Regions from separate parts of the Spongiibacter tropicus DSM 19543 genome, predicted to be linked through region 1. Evidence: predicted binding sites of a transcription regulator. Region 1 holds the regulator's gene; each other region holds the start of a gene.
What was found. Region 1 encodes sigma-54, which starts transcription at its own class of promoters, with help from an activator protein. Its sites were predicted from a motif close to TGGCACANNNNTTGCNNT; they were not measured.
Positions count from the first base shown of each region.

Region 1 (3,080 bases):
CTGCTGCAGGAGTTCCACATTACCCACATCCGTAAATCGCCCGGCATGGCGCTGTCCGGCGGCGAGCGCCGACGCGTCGAAATCGCTCGCGCGCTGGCGACAGAGCCGAGTTTTATTTTGCTCGACGAGCCCTTTGCCGGCGTCGACCCCATCTCGGTTAACGACATACAGCACATTATTCGACACCTTCAGGCCCGCGGAATCGGCGTGTTAATCACCGATCACAATGTACGAGAAACCCTCGATATCTGCGAAAAAGCCTACATCGTCGGCGAAGGTCGTATTGTTGCCGAAGGCAACGCCGAATCCGTACTCAACAACCAGGTCGTCAGGGATATTTATCTTGGCGATAAGTTCACGTTGTGATAGGAAAAATCGGCACAGCAATTGCTTTATACGCCTATTGCAGCCGCTCTCCGGCAGGACTACACTGACCTTAAAGTGCCGCCAATCAGGCACAAATGTCTTCAGAATTTGGTGTAGTAGAAACCGCTGCCTATGAAACAATCGCTCCAGCTTAAAGTCGGTCAGCAGCTGACCATGACCCCCCAGCTGCAACAGGCGATTCGTTTATTGCAACTGTCCACCCTCGACCTTCAACAGGAAATCCAGTCTGCTTTGGACTCCAATCCGCTTCTGGAACTGGAGGAAGAAAACGACACCCCCGAGCAAGACAGCAACAGTCAGTCAAAAAGCAGCGATACCAAAAACGACAGCAGCAGCAACGAAAGCGAGCCCACCGCCAGCGACGCAGACAGCGAATGGGCCGAGCGCAGCGAAATACCCGAGGACCTGCCGGTAGACAGCCAATGGGATGACGTTTACCAAAGCTCCGGCCCGGCGAGCAGCGCTCCCAGCGGCGATGACGATTACAGCAATGACTACCGCCACGGCAGCTCAGATTCCCTGCAAGACCACCTGCGCTGGCAGCTCAACCTGAGTCGCCTGTCTGAAATCGATCAGTTCATTGCCGATGCCATCATCGACGCCATCGACGAAAAAGGCCGCCTGACCGTCACGCCTGAAGAGTTGGTGGATGCCTTCGACAATGAAGACGTCGAAATCGAAGAAGTCCACGCCGTCCTTCACTTGATTCAGCAGTTTGACCCCCCTGGCGTCGGTGGCCGGGATTTACAGGAGTGTCTGCTTATTCAGTTGCGGCAGTTGCCCCGCGAGACGCTTTATCTGCAAGAGGCCATGCAGATTGTAGAGCAGCATATGGACCAGCTCGGCAACCGCGACTACAACCAGATTATGCGCCGCTGTCGCCTCAAGGAAGATCAGCTTCGGGATACACTGCTGCTGATCCAGTCCCTGAACCCCACGCCCGGCGATGCAATCAGTAGCGGCGATACCGAATACGTCGTCCCGGATGTCTTCGTCAGTAAAAAAGACGGCCGCTGGCTGGTGGAACTCAACCCGGATATTGCCCCGAAAATCCAAATCAACTCGCACTATGCGGCACTGGCCAAAAGCAGTACCAGCAGCGAAAAAGACTATATTCGCGACAACCTCCAGGAAGCGCGCTGGTTTATCAAAAGTCTGCAGAGCCGCAATGAAACCCTGATGAAAGTCGCCAGCAAAATCGTCGAGTATCAGCGAGGCTTTCTCGAATACGGCGACGAGGCGATGAAACCGTTGGTGTTGCATGACATTGCCGACGCCGTGGGCATGCACGAATCCACGATCTCGCGGGTCACCACCCAGAAGTACATGCATACACCGCGGGGCATTTACGAGCTGAAATACTTTTTCTCCAGCCACGTATCGACCGATACCGGCGGCGAGTGCTCATCGACCGCCATTCGCGCGCTGATCAAAAAGCTGATCGCCGCAGAAAATCCGCGAAAGCCACTCAGCGACAGCAAGATTACCGAACTGTTGGCCGAACAGGGTATCAAGGTCGCGCGGAGAACCATCGCCAAGTACCGAGAATCACTGGTCATTCCCCCCTCTAATGAGCGGAAGCGACTGGTATAGCTGGCTGCGTTAAATCGCGCAGCCCTGACCCTACGCCGGGAGGCGCAGGACGATCTGAGTGTAAAAGGAGCAAGATATGCAGATAACTGTCAGTGGTCACCACGTTGAAGTTACACCGGCACTGCGTGAATACGTCAATAACAAGCTTGCCAAACTGCAACGACATTTCGACAATATCACCAATACGGACGTTACGCTCTCAGTCGAGAAGCTGGTACAAAAAGCGGAAGCGACAGTGCATGTGGCAGGCGCGGACCTGTTTGCCACATGCGAATCGGAAGATATGTATGCTGCGATCGACAGCCTGACCGACAAGCTGGATCGCCAGTTGATCAAACACAAGGAAAAACACCTGGGCCGGTAAGCGCCGGGCCGGTTTTTCCGGATACCTAATAATATGAGCCTTAATGCGATACTGAGCCAAGGACGTACCCACTGGGGTACGTCCGTAGGCAGTAAAAAACGTCTTCTTGAACAGATCTCGATATTTGTCGCCGACGACAATAGCCAGTTCAACGCTGACGATCTGTTCAACGAACTCCTTGCCCGAGAGCGACTGGGTAGCACGGGTATCGGTCACGGGGTTGCGATTCCCCACTGCCGAAGCCAGCAGTGTACGGCGATTACCGGCATTCTGCTGAAGCTCGCCGAGCCCATCGATTTCGAGGCCATCGACGATCAACCCGTCGACCTGGTGTTCGCACTCATTGTTCCTGCGGAAGCCCACGACGAGCACATCAAAGTGCTGGCCAGTCTAGCCAATGTGTTTAACGACGACGGCTTTCGTCAACAGCTGCGCAACGCGGGCAGCGATGAAGCCCTGTACACTACTGCTGTAACCCGCGCGCCCTGATCGCCATGAAACTGATCATTATCAGTGGCCGCTCGGGATCAGGGAAAAGTACGGCACTTCATCAACTGGAGGACGAGGGCTTTTACGCCATCGACAATCTACCAGTTTCCCTGTTACCGGCGCTGGTACATGAGCTCTCGCAAAGCCAGCTCAAGGTCCATCAACAGGTCGCCGTTTGTATCGACGCCCGCAACTCTCCTGACGAACTCTCGCGCTTCAAGTCCCTTTGCGAGCAGGTTCGGGACCT
Region 1 is NZ_ATUS01000002.1:240,536-243,615, forward strand. It holds gene lptB (LPS export ABC transporter ATP-binding protein) at 1-366, shown strand, start outside; gene G411_RS0112775 (RNA polymerase factor sigma-54) at 499-1,980, shown strand; gene hpf (ribosome hibernation-promoting factor, HPF/YfiA family) at 2,057-2,344, shown strand; gene ptsN (PTS IIA-like nitrogen regulatory protein PtsN) at 2,378-2,833, shown strand; gene rapZ (RNase adapter RapZ) at 2,839-3,080, shown strand, end outside.

Region 2 (3,080 bases), on a different contig from region 1:
AGTGCCCGGCTAGCGACTTGGTTGAACCGATAACCGGAATAGGCTGCTCGCCATAGGCTTGCTTAATGGCTTTCAGCTCCTGCATGTCGCCTGCGGGGGTCGAGGTGCCGTGGGAGTTGATGTAGTCAACATCGCTGTTAACGCCTTGCAGAGCTAAGCGCATGCAGCGTGCTGCGCCCTCGCCGCTCGGCGCGACCATATCATAGCCGTCTGAGGTGGCGCCGTAGCCGACCAGTTCGCCGTAAATTTTTGCACCGCGGGCCTTGGCGTGTTCCAGCTCTTCCAGAACGACCATGCCCGCACCGCCGGCGATGACAAAACCATCGCGATTGGCGTCGTAGGGCCGGGAGGCTTGTTCCGGCGAGTCATTGTACTTGGTCGACAGGGCGCCCATGGCGTCGAACAGGCAGCTCAGTGTCCAGTGTTCCTCTTCGCCACCCCCGGCGAAGATAATGTCTTGCTTGCCAAGCTGGATCAGCTCAGCGGCATTGCCGATACAGTGTGCGCTGGTGGCGCAGGCGGAAGAAATCGAGTAGTTGACCCCTTTGATCTTGAACGGTGTTGCCAAGCAGGCGGAAACGGTACTGCCCATGGTTTGGGTAACACGGTAGGGGCCGACGCGTTTTACGCCGCGTTCGCGGACGATATCGGCGGATTCAATCAGGTTGGCCGATGAGGCGCCGCCGCTGCCAGCGATAATGCCGGTGCGCTCATTATCGAGGTCTTTCTCTTCCAGCCCGGCATCACTGATGGCTTCTTGCATGGCGACATAGGCGAAGGCTGCCGCGTCGCCCATAAAGCGCAGTTGTTTGCGGTCGATATGCTCTTTCAGGTCCAGGTCGCGAATCGAGCCAGAGATCTGGCTGCGAAAGCCCATTTCCTTATAGGTCTCGTTGGCGCGAATACCGGAGCTGCCGTTTTGCAGTGACGAGAGGGCCTGGCTGATATCATTGCCGATGCTGGAGACGATACCCATCCCGGTTACAACAACACGTTTCATGTTTACCTCGTTATTGTCCTGTGTTCAGTTCTATGAGTGTTGTACTGCGGCCTGCGACTCAGGCGAAGTTGGCGTCGTCCTTGAACAGGCCAACCCGCAGATCCTTGGCGGTGTAGATCACTTTGCCGTCGACAGCGACTTCGCCATCGGCGATACCCATGACCAGCTTACGCTCGATCAGGCGCTTAAAGTTCAAAGTGTAAGTGACCAGCTTGGTATCCGGAAGAATTTGTCCGGTGAACTTGATTTCACCCGCGCCGAGTGCGCGCCCCTTGCCGCCATTGCCACGCCAGCCGAGAAAAAAACCGACCAGCTGCCACATGGCATCCAGGCCGAGGCAGCCGGGCATAACGGGGTCATCGATAAAGTGGCAGTCGAAGAACCAGAGGTCCGGATGGATATCCAGTTCGGCCACCAGCTGACCCTTGCCGTACTCGCCGCCCTCGCCGCTGATATGGGTGATGCGGTCTAGCATCAGCATGTTGTCGACGGGCAGTCGCGGGTTGCCGGGGCCGAAAAGGCGGCCGTGTCCGCAGTCGATGAGTTCTTCTTTGGTAAAGCTGTTTTTATGGGTAAGAGACATGAGAAATAAGACTTTTCAGTGAGAAAACAGTTGCGCGCATAGTAGCATAAGGCCCGTTCGAGCACACAAAAATGTCAACATTGGCCCAAAGATTGCTGTCACAAATTGGTAAGCCGCGCACATTAGACTGTGCGGCGATTGCGCATTCCCAGTTGTGCTGGGAGAATTCACGCGTGGGGCTCACTATGGATTGAGTCGCTTATCACAACAACAGGATTGACTATGATTAGAAAATGCCTCTTCCCGGTTGCCGGCTATGGCACCCGCTTCTTGCCAGCTACAAAATCAATGCCCAAAGAAATGCTGCCGATCGTGAACAAGCCGTTGGTGCAGTACGGGGTTGAAGAATCTATTGAAGCTGGGCTGAACCAAATCGCGTTGGTAACCGGGCGTGGCAAACGGGCAATTGCTGATCATTTTGATATTAGCTTCGAACTGGAAAACCAGATTGCCGGCACCAGCAAAGAGTCCTACCTGACCAGCATCCGCAAGGTGTTGAGTGAGGGCACGTTCATGATGACCCGCCAGCGCGAGATGAAGGGCTTGGGGCATGCCATTTTGACGGGCGAGTGTCTCGTCGGTAACGAGGCCTTCGGCGTAATCCTGTCTGACGACTTGTGTGTGAACCCCGGCGACGACGGTGTCATGACGCAAATGGTGAAGCTCTACAACCAGTTTCGCTGCAGCATTGTCGCCATTCAGGAAGTCCCGATGGAGAACATCGAAAAGTACGGTGTCATTGCCGGCGATGACATGGGGAATGGTCTGTTCCGAGTGAAAGACATGGTTGAGAAGCCCAAGCCGGAAGATGCGCCGAGTAATTTGGCGGTGATTGGTCGCTATATTCTGACCCCGGATATTTTTGACATTATTCGTGACACGCCCCCCGGTAAAAATGGAGAAATTCAGCTCACCGATGCCCTGATGACGCAGGCGCAGAACGGTTGTGTGCTGGCTTACAAATTCCGCGGACGCCGCTTTGACTGTGGCAGTGTGCCTGGCTTTATCGAGGCCACTAACTACGTTTACGAGAATGTTTACGAAGACGGTCAGGGCTGAGGTACTTATGCAGGAATTAAGCTGTTTTAAAGCCTACGATGTGCGTGGGCGTATTCCCGACCAGTTGAATGAAGACATTGCATACCGTATCGGTCGCGCCTTCGCGGAGGTGATTCAGCCGAAAAAGGTCGTAGTGGGGCACGATATTCGCCTTAGCAGTGAAGCCATCAAAGGCGCGCTGAGTGACGGTCTGCGTGACGCGGGGGTAGATGTTTATGATATCGGCCTTTGCGGGACCGAGGAAATTTACTTCGCGACGTCCCACGCCGACATGGATGGCGGCATTGCTGTTACTGCGAGCCACAACCCCAAAGACTACAATGGCATGAAATTCGTGCGCGAGGGCTCCAAGCCCATTAGTGGTGATACGGGTCTGCTGGATATCAAAGCACTGGCCGAGCGCAATACGTTTGCGGCGCCGGCTGCTGAGCGCGGTAA
Region 2 is NZ_ATUS01000006.1:32,667-35,746, forward strand. It holds gene fabB (beta-ketoacyl-ACP synthase I) at 1-1,000, opposite strand, end outside; gene fabA (bifunctional 3-hydroxydecanoyl-ACP dehydratase/trans-2-decenoyl-ACP isomerase) at 1,059-1,583, opposite strand; gene galU (UTP--glucose-1-phosphate uridylyltransferase GalU) at 1,806-2,642, shown strand; gene G411_RS0117815 (phosphohexomutase domain-containing protein) at 2,650-3,080, shown strand, end outside.
Region 2: galU (UTP--glucose-1-phosphate uridylyltransferase GalU) is a predicted target of sigma-54. The motif match lies at 1,665-1,682, and genes of this name have one in related genera.

Region 3 (3,080 bases), on a different contig from region 1:
TCGCGCATCACGGTGATAAACAGAATGCCATACACCGCGGTGAGCGAGAGGGCGCCGGGCCGTCGTTGCCGCGCCGCACGGAAGGTGGCGAACAGGATATAACCCGACATCAGCAGGGCTGCGCTCTCCATTGCCCAGAACAGCACGGCCAGAGGGCGGCTGGGCAGCAGCAGGCTTCCCAGCAGGAAGACGACAGTAATGGCGCGCCAGTATTGTCGGGGGCGGCGATGAAACTCATCGGGAAAGAGCTGCGCGCTGAATTCGCTTAAACCGAGAATGGCAAGGGGAATCATCGCCCAGCGCAAATGCAGGTCGGGAGCCAGGTGCCACGGTGCTAGCAACAGGCTCAGCCACTGTTCGCCGCCAAGGCTGGAAAAAACCGCCACCGACAAACAGGTTAATCCGAAGAAAAGCTGGGCGGCATAGACACGCCGCGCGGCGGCAAACTGGCCGAGCTGGATAAAGGCCATCAACACCAGCAGTCCGGACTGAAAGCCTTCAATGGCCAGCTCTCTGGCCCGCCATTCATACATGTCATCGGCCAGCCCCAATATGGGGGGCGAGCGCATGCCCCCGGCAATGAACTGCTGGTTGGCAACATCGACCTCAATCAGGCTCTGGTCGCCGCTGGCATAAAACTGGGCATAGTGCGGGTAGCGTTCATCGTGACCGGAAGCACTGTATCGGCCGGTTGCCAGCAGCTCGCGACCGTTAACCCGCAGGCGATAACTGTCGTAGGGGCGAGGCAGGCGAATGGCCAGTGAGCGGTCAAGCTCGCCGTGTTTCACCGTCAGGCGGTAGTGCACTTCGGCATCGCCGGGCACCCGGGCTTCTGCCAGCCGGGTATTGTGCCAGGTGCCGGGCACGTTGAGCTGCCCGCTGGCGTCGCCACTCTGCGCGCACCACTGACCGGCCAGCGCTGTCATCGGCGCAGCGCTCGCATCCCATTGAAACTGGCACGGCGAGTCTGCTGCCAGCAGCGATGGCGCAAAGAGTGCGGTAAGGAATAAGAAAAGCCATGCCGCGATGTTGTTGGTTAAGGCGTTATTGTTCACAGCAATGCACAGGGCACTTCGCGAACAAAGCGGGAAGCGCAGCAAGTCGGGTTAGAACGGTGGCACCATCATAGCGAAGCGGTTCTGACTCTAGCAATTGCAGAGCGCAGAACTGTGCAGGCTAGCTCAACATTGCGGCGACAGGCTTGACTGGCCCTCGATTCGACGAGGGCGGCGAGTTATACCTTGCTCATTGCCTGGAGGCTGAATTTGTAGGCGTCATATCGCGCCTTAATTTCACTGTGTTTTGATCCAATACGGCGCAGCGTTTGCAGCGCCTGCACCAGTGCAACGCATGTTGTTGCTTTGCGCGGCGTTCCCGAGATTCCAATAAATCCTTTCTCTGCAACAACTTACCCCGCTTTGCCTAATTGGCACGAGGCTTGCGAAACGTAAATCACTCGAGGCCAAGGCTGGCTTCGATCGACATTGAGCGTATCCGGATAAAGGCGTCCGACACTGACCTGCAGCAAGCGGGGTAAGTGCGGGCGCTTTTTTTATGCGCTTTGGGCGGCTTCAAACCATTTATCGAAAGTAGTGCATTAAACGCTGAGCGAGGCTAATTCTATGGCTTATTTAGTTCCTTCCGAGTTCGTGACCAAAATGGTCGACGCGGGTGAATCCAAGGTTCACATGTCCACTCGCGATACCCTGATTCGCGGTTATATGGCGGGCGCCATTCTGGCACTGGCGGCGGTGTTTGCGGTAACTGTGGCGGTGCAAACCGGGGTGTTTCTGATCGGCGCGATTCTCTTCCCGGTGGGCTTTTGCATGCTCTACCTGATGGGCTTCGACCTGCTGACCGGCGTCTTCATGCTCACGCCATTGGCCTGGCTGGATAAGCGCCCCGGCGTCACCCCCTCACAAATTTTGCGCAACTGGGGGCTGGTGTTTGTCGGCAACTTTGCCGGTGCCTTTACCGTGGCGGTGATGATGTCGTACATCTTCACCATGGGTTACAACACCGATGGCGGCGCGATCGCCGAGAAAGTGGCCAGTATCGGTGAATCGCGTACCGTGGGCTACGCGGCCTACGGCATGGACGGCTGGCTCACCATTTTCATTCGCGGCATGTTGTGTAACTGGATGGTGTCGATGGGCGTTGTCGGCGCGATGATTTCCACCCACGTCAGTGGCAAGGTGCTGGCGATGTGGATGCCCATCATGTTGTTCTTCTTCATGGGCTTCGAGCACTCGGTGGTGAACATGTTCCTGTTCCCCTTCGCGATGATTATGGGCGGCGAATTCTCCATTGGTGATTACTTCTTCTGGAATGAAATCCCCACCGCACTGGGCAACCTGGTTGGCGGTCTGGCGTTCACCGGCCTGACTCTCTACACCACGCATGTGCGCACCGGCGCCAAGCGAAAAGTGGCTGCAGCACCGGCTGCCAAAGCGGCGACGACCTCTGCATGAACCGTCCCACGGCCCCGGCCAGTGTAGCCGGGGCAAACGTGGCAGCCACACCGCCGCGACTGCAACTGAGTGTCGGCCAGTATTCAGATAAGGGACGCAAGGTCGACAATCAGGACGCCTGCGCCGCGAGGATTCCCCCCGAGCCCCAGCTCAGCCTCAAGGGCGCCGCCGTTGCCATCGCCGATGGCATCAGCTCCAGTCCGGTCAGCCAGATCGCCAGTGCGAGTGCCGTGCAAAGCTTTCTCGATGACTACTTCTGTACCTCCGAAGCCTGGTCGGTGCGCACCGCGGCCGAGCGCGTGATCGCCGCCAGCAATTCCTGGCTGGTATCGCAAACCCGCCGCAGCGAATACCGCCACGATGCCGACCGGGGCTATGTCTGCACCTTTAGTGCGCTGGTGATCAAAGCGGCTACGGCCCACCTGTTTCATGTGGGCGATGCGCGCATTTATCGCCTGCAAGCGGGTGAGCTGGAACAGCTCACCAAAGACCACCGCCTGCGTATATCCCGCGAGGAAAGCTATCTGAGCCGCGCGCTGGGCGTGGAGGAACCGCTGGAAATCGACTATCGGGCACTGCCGCTGCGTGCAGGTGATGTCTTTCTGCTGG
Region 3 is NZ_ATUS01000001.1:1,584,534-1,587,613, reverse strand. It holds gene G411_RS0107430 (ATP-binding protein) at 1-926, opposite strand, end outside; gene G411_RS0107425 (formate/nitrite transporter family protein) at 1,623-2,471, shown strand; gene G411_RS0107420 (bifunctional protein-serine/threonine kinase/phosphatase) at 2,468-3,080, shown strand, end outside.
Region 3: G411_RS0107425 (formate/nitrite transporter family protein) is a predicted target of sigma-54. The motif match lies at 1,428-1,445, and genes of this name have one in related genera.